Regions from separate parts of the Bradyrhizobium sp. GW821-FHT13H06 genome, predicted to be linked through region 2. Evidence: riboswitches for the same ligand, from Rfam matches in the RefSeq annotation. Region 2 holds a riboswitch; the other holds the start of a gene.
What was found. A riboswitch is a leader RNA that binds a small molecule or an ion and turns the genes downstream of it on or off. The one in region 2 is predicted to bind cobalamin.
Positions count from the first base shown of each region.

Region 1: it holds a riboswitch for cobalamin, as region 2 does, so the genes downstream of both, AC1RQP_RS01255 (TonB-dependent receptor) here and AC1RQP_RS19735 (TonB-dependent receptor) in region 2, are expected to answer to the same signal.

Region 1 covers NZ_JBXAPN010000001.1:253,965-257,369, forward strand. The annotation lists gene AC1RQP_RS01235 (adenylate/guanylate cyclase domain-containing protein) at 1-219, shown strand, start outside; gene AC1RQP_RS01240 (hypothetical protein) at 322-498, shown strand; gene AC1RQP_RS01245 (hypothetical protein) at 653-868, shown strand; gene AC1RQP_RS01250 (hypothetical protein) at 1,121-1,378, shown strand; cobalamin riboswitch at 1,473-1,686, shown strand; gene AC1RQP_RS01255 (TonB-dependent receptor) at 1,801-3,405, shown strand, end outside.
Region 2 covers NZ_JBXAPN010000004.1:512,405-515,809, reverse strand. The annotation lists gene cobF (precorrin-6A synthase (deacetylating)) at 1-4, shown strand, start outside; gene cobT (nicotinate-nucleotide--dimethylbenzimidazole phosphoribosyltransferase) at 15-1,067, shown strand; gene AC1RQP_RS19740 (histidine phosphatase family protein) at 1,074-1,646, opposite strand; cobalamin riboswitch at 1,719-1,921, shown strand; gene AC1RQP_RS19735 (TonB-dependent receptor) at 2,039-3,405, shown strand, end outside.

The DNA of each region.
Region 1 (3,405 bases), on a different contig from region 2:
CTCACCGATGCGCAAGTCAGCCTGCGCACGCACTACGTCGATGGTCTCGCCGCGTATCGTGCCCGGCGCTTCGACGACGCACGTGCTGCCTTCAACGCGGCGCTCGAGGCGGTCCCCGGCGACGGTCCCTCGCGCACGATGCTCGGCCGCATCGCGCAGTTCGCGGCCAATCCGCCGGATGCCGCTTGGGACGGCGCCTGGCGACTCGAGCAGAAATAGGCTGCCGCGGAATAATTGATGCTACCCCATAACGATGTTCGCCGTGACCTATTTCCCGGATTTAGGTTAGCTGTCCTTGTGGCGTTTGACGGGGACACGCCGATGACAGAACTTCAGGACAGGTTGGAACGGTTCGAGACGCTCACCGCCGAATGCGAACTGATCGCCAAGCTCGCCACCGACAGCACCAAGCGCGAGTTCTATCTGAGGCTCGGGGAACAGTATCGCCAGCTGGCGGTGGATATTCGGCAGGCGATCGCGACCACGGCTGCGGCCTGAGGCCGGCTGAAATCCGTTCTTAACATTTAGCGCGCATTCTCGCAGCACGCGGGCATCGCCGATCGGCGGTGGCTCGTGGTGGGAAGGCCGGGGTTCGTTGCAATGCAGCGCACCTCGCGAGTGTCATCGTGCTGTGCCTGACAGGGCAAGTCCCATGCGCCTCGTTGCCGTGATCATATTTGCGCTCATGACGGCGGCCTGCGACCAGGAGCGGGACATCACCGGCTCGACGACGCCGAGCTGTCCGATACGAAACTACAGCAGCTACAATCCACGCGACATGAACCAGTGCGTCAACGCCTGCAGATCGTGCGATCGCGGCACCACGGTCACCTGCACGACATCCTGCACCCTCAAGGGGGCTCGCTGAACGGATTACCTTCTGCCTTGCGAGGCGCGGCTCCCCATCGTCCTCGCCGTCTCGACCTGATAGGGTTGGTCGGAGCAGGGGGACATCGGATGAAATTCGCAAGCCTTGAAATCGACAACGCCGGAGGTCTCGCGGGAACGGCGAGCAGCGCGCAGGCTTCCAGCGAACGTGGCGTCGACGGTGCCGAGGCACCGGAACGATTCACATAGGATAGTCATTGGAAGCAGTGGGCAGGACGCGGAGTCCAATGGAATGGGTATGCTCGATCCCGGCCGGTTCCTGGTATCGTGCTCGCATTGCGATGCCTGGCCGATGGCCGCCAACGTGAAACGTTCAAGCTGGTCGGCATCCCCGCATGAGGTCCGTTTCGTCTGCACGCGCTGCCGGCGCGAAGAGACCGCGATCGTCTCGGCGTCCGGCGAACTGACGCCGATCAAGCGCCTCGACGCTCCGCCGCGGGATGTCGCTGTCGCCTGGGCTCAGGCCCAGCGCCCGCGGGGGCGAACGTAGGCGGCGCAGGGCATTGCTCGATTCGTTGTGGAGCCGGCCGATCGCGTCTGCGCCCAAGATGCCAGCGGTCGATTGACTCCCGGCCTGGACGCCCCGTAGATTGGCCGCTGACGGTTCTCCTCATGGAGATCAAAAGGGAACGTGGTGCGAGATGTCCCAAGGGCGGGATCTTCTCAATGCCATGGCTGCCCCCGCAACTGTAAGCGGTGAATCTCTCGTCCTATGCCACTGGGAATCTCGGTCCTGGGAAGGCGACGCAGAGGTAACGACCCGCGAGCCAGGAGACCTGCCGTCAGCCGTGGTCACACGCGAAGATGTCGGTCGGGGAGTACAGACATTAGCTTTGCCGGAGCCATCGATCGCTCCGCCGTAAGGCCTCGTTCGCTGTGACGTGCCACTGACGTCATGCCGAGGTTATAATTGTGTCCCGTATTGTCACTGCCGCCAGGCGCCGCCGCGCCGGCATCGTTGCGGCCGTTTCGCTGTATTCGCTCGATCTCTCCATCGCCCACGCCCAGCAGTCCGTCGCCGAGCAGCTGCCGCCGGTCGAAGTGACCAGATCCGACGATCAGAACCGTACGCGTGCCAGGGCGATCGGCGATGGCGAGACGGGGCGGCGCCGAGCGGCGCCGGACGGGGCGCGGAGTGGGACCGGCTCGTCCGGCTCGGGCAACGAGGCTGCCGCCGGCAATGGCGGTATCGTCGGCGCGGCTACGACCGTCATTACGGCCGCGGACATCGCTCATGCGCCGTCGCAGACGCTGGCCGAGATCATCGCGACGCAAGTGCCGGGCGCCCAGATCACGACGTTCTATGGCGGCCAGATCGGTGCCAAGACCAGTGTCGACCTCCGCGGCTTCGGTGCCTTCGCCACGGCCAACACGCTGGTGCTGGTCAACGGACGGCGGCTGAACGACATCGATATGGCGCAGGTGGACCTCTCCACCATCCCGCTCAATGCCATCGAGCGCATCGAGATCACGCGCGGCAATTCCGGTGCGGTGCTGTATGGCGACAATGCGGTCGGCGGCGTCATCAACATCGTTACCAAGAACGGCGTCGGCGGCCCGCCCGTGACCGCGCGCATCGAGGCCGGTTTCGGCTCGTTCAATACCAGGCTCGGCAACGTCTCGGCCGCGATCAATTCCGGTCCGTGGTCGACCTCGTTCTACGGCAATGCCGTCAGGACCGACGGCTATCGCGACAACAATCGCTATTCCCAGGAGAATGGCGTCGGCAATCTGAACTACACGACGCCGGGCCTGACCGCCTTCCTGACCGTCACCGCTGACAATCAGGAGCTGCGACTGCCGGGCGGCCGCACCGTCGATCCCTCCATCGGCGTCGACGAGCTCGCGACCAGCCGGCGAGGGACCAGCACGCCCTTCAACTACGCCAATCAGCAGGGTTTTGGCGCGACCGCGGGCTTCACGAAAACCCTTGTCAACGGCGTCGATCTCATCGTCGACGGCGGCGTGCGCGACAAGAAGCAGCAGAGTGCGTTCTTCTCGAGCCCGGCGCCGGTCCCGGCTTTCTTCACGTCGACCTATGTCGATGCTGACCTTGCGACATGGTCGATCACGCCGCGGCTCAGCGTGAAGAGCCTTCTGCTCGGAATGCCGTCGCAGCTGCTGACCGGCGTCGACTACTACGATGCGAGCTTTCAGCAGAACCGCGGCGCCGGCCAGGGTCTCGCTCCCTGGCACAATTACGATCTCAGGCAGCGGACGGTTGCGGGCTATGTCCAGCACACGCTCGGCGTCGCGCCAGCGACCGATATCTCCTACGGCGCCCGGGTGCAGAACACCAATCTCTCGGCACGTGACAATTTCGACCCGGCGGCTCCGTTCAACGCCGACGTCGGCGCGCTCCCGCTCAGGAGCGACGAGACGCAATATGCGCTGCACCTCGGTGCGGAGCATCGCCTCAATGACACCGTCGCGCTGTTCGGCCGGGTTGCGCGCGCCTTTCGCACGCCTGATGTCGACGAGCGGGTGTCGTCGGGCCCTTCATTCGACCCGTTCTTC
Region 2 (3,405 bases):
GTAAGCGAGGCAGCATGCTTCCCGAATGGGTTTACCGGAACTGCCCCGAGGTCTCCGCACATCATCGCGATGCGGCGATCGCGCGGCAGGCGCAGCTGACCAAGCCGACCGGCGCGCTCGGCCGGCTCGAGCAGCTCGCGATCGAGCTTGCGGGCTTGCAGGCGACCGAAGAGCCGCGCGCCTTGCGGGTGCCGATCATCATCTTCGCCGGCGATCACGGCATCGTCGCGCAGGGCGTGTCGGCCTATCCGCAAGCCGTGACGATTGCGATGATGGCGAATTTTGCCTCCGGCGGCGCGGCGATCTCGGTGCTGGCGCGCGAGCTGGGTTCGAGCCTGGAGGTGGTCGACGCCGGCACGCTGGCCCGGGAGCAGATGGCGGGCGTCGTCACCGACAAGCCGCGCAGTGGCACGCGCGATTTCAGCCTAGAGGCTGCGCTCACGCCCGTGGACCTCGCCTTTGCCTTCGAGGCCGGCCGGCGTGCGGTGGTGCGCGCCGAGGCCGGTCGGCCAGATCTCCTGATCCTCGGCGAGATGGGCATCGGCAACACCACGACATCCGCGGCGATCGCGGCGAGCCTGCTTGGTGTGAGCGCCGGGGAGATCGCGGGCAGCGGCACCGGCGTCGATGCGGCCGGCCGCGCGCACAAGGCACGGGTGATCGATGCGGCGATCGCCCGCCACGGCGTCGCCGGAGCGTCGGTCGAGAAGATCCTGTGCGCCGTCGGCGGCCTCGAGATCGCGGCGATCTCAGGCGCGATCATTGCGGCCGCGCAAGCCCGCATTCCGGTGTTGATCGACGGCTTCATCGTGTCCGTCGCGGCGCTGGCGGCGGCGCGTCTCAATCCGTCCTGCCAGCCGTTCCAGCTCGCCTCGCATCAATCGGCGGAGCAGGGGCATCGGCTGGTGCTGCGCGCGCTGAACGTGCAGCCGCTGATCAGCCTCGATCTCAGGCTCGGGGAGGGATCGGGGGCGGCCATCGCGCTGCCGCTGTTCCGCGCGGCCTGCGCGCTTCACAACGGTATGACGACCTTCGCGCAGGCCAACGTGCCGGATCGCCAGGCCTGATGCGGCTCAAGCCACGCGCTGGTTGACGGAGACGACACGCCAGCCCGCCGCGAGCCGGTCGATCCGGGTCAGCGACAGCGGATCGATCACGAAGCGCAAGGCGGCTTGCGGCGTCAGGTCCAGTGCAATGCAGAGCGCGGCGCGGATGGTGCCGGAATGCACGACGAGCGTTGCCGATCCGGCCCCGATCCGCGACAGTCCCAGCCGGACGCGGGCGATCTGATCCGCAAAGCTTTCGCCGTTCGGCGGCCGTCCGTGCGCCGGATCGTGCCAGAACTGCGCGTAAGTCTCGCCACCGGTCGCGGCGAGTTTGTCATGCCGACGGCCGGTCCAGTCGCCGAAATCCTGCTCGCGGAATTCGCTGACCAGTTCCGGTTCGAACCCCAGTGCGCGCGCGGTCTCGACGGTGCGCCGCGACGGGCTGGCATAGCTGGTGGCATCCGGCGGCAAATGCCGCCGCAGAGCCGCCAACGCTGCGTGATCGCCGAGATCCGCCCGCGCATCAGTAGCATGGATCGTCCCCGCCACGCCCTCGACGGTCGCATGCCGTACCAGCCAGAGGAAGGTCTCGCCTTCCATGCTCATCTCCAGGGAAGTTGGTCGCTGTGGCCACAACGCCGCAACTGGCGCATTGACTCTGTCATGATGGTAATCCTAGATGATCGCGACGGTTTCCCCGAGAGGGAATGAAAAGGGAATGCGGTGCGGGGAAACTTGTCCCCAATGCCGCGGCTGCCCCCGCAACTGTAAGCGGTGAATCCTTCGTCAGAAGCCACTGGGTCCTCGGTCCCGGGAAGGCGACGAAGCGGTCACGACCCGCGAGCCAGGAGACCTGCCGTCAGCCGTGGTCACACGCGAAGATGTCGGTCGGGGAGTACAGACATTCGGCTTCATCGGACGGCCCGAAAGGCCAACAGATGAGACCTCGTTCGCTGTGACGTGCCACTGACGTCATACCGAGGTTTCGTATCGTGTCTTCCATCTGTGTCTTACGGCCGAGCCGCTTCCTGCTCGCCTCCGCTACGCTCACGTCGTTTGTCATCGCTGATATCCCTGCCGCCCTGGCGCAGCAGGTCCGCGAACCCCTGCCGCCGGTCGAGGTCTCGCCTGCCGAAACCGGCAGGCAAGCCAAGCCGGCCGGCCGTGAAGCGCAGCGCGCGCGCCGTGCAGCCGCGCGCCGGCCAGCGACCGCATCGGCTCCGCCCAAGCCGAGCGCGCCGGCTGCGACAGCGCAGACGCCGCTCAACAGCAATGTGGTGGCCGAAAGCGCCTCGCGGCTCGGCCTGACGGTGCGCGAAACGCCCGCGACGGTCGAGGTAATCTCGGCCGCGACCATGCGCGAGCAGGGCTATCGAACGGTCTCGGAGGTGGCGCAGGGTGCCGTCGGCGTCACCTCCGGCGACAACCCGGCCGAGCCCGCGGCGTTCTCCATGCGTGGCTTCACCAACAGCCAGATCAATACGCTCTACAACGGCATCAAGATCGGCCCGCAGAACATGACCTCGCGGATCACCGACACCGCCAATCTGCAGGCCGTGGAGTTTCTCAAAGGCCCGGCCTCGCTGATGTCAGGTGAGGGTGCCGCCGGCGGCGCCATCAACTTCGTCACCAAGCAGCCCCACACCGGACCGATCCGCAACGAAGCCGAGTTCTCCTGGGACTCGCTCAACTCATTCCGCGCGCATTACGGCTCGGGCGGCAGCACCAATGTGCAGGGCCTCGACTATCGCTTCGACATCAGCCGCTCCGCCCTCAACGGTTTTGCCGACGACACCAACATCAAGACGTTCGGCACGTCCGGCCAGCTCGACTACCGCATCTCCGATAGTCTCAAGATCTGGGGCGCGCTCGAGTACCGCGAGGACCGCTCCAAGGCCTATTGGGGCGCGCCGCTGGTGCCGGTCGCGTTCAGCGGCTCGCATGCAACGACGGGGATCGTCTCCGGCAATTACGTCTCGAACTACAACGGGACGAATCTCGGTGCCGTCTCCATCGACGACCGCACCTTCAACACCAACTACAACGTTCTCGATAATCGCAACGTCGCCCAGGAAGTGTGGCTGCGCGGCGGCTTCGAGCTGAAATTGGCGCCTGACCTGACGCTGAAGAGCCAGGCCTATGGCTATGGCGCAGAGCGGAGCTGGTTCAACAACGAGATCGAGGCGTTCAACTCCACCACGAACCTCGTCGATCGCGAGCGCTTCTATGTCGCGCACAGCCAGCGCCAGGTCGGCAACATCACCGATTTGATCTGGGACGCGAATATCGCAGGATTCGACAACCGGCTGGTCACGACCTTGTCGTCAAGCTATCTCGATTTCGTCAGGCCGGGCGCGGC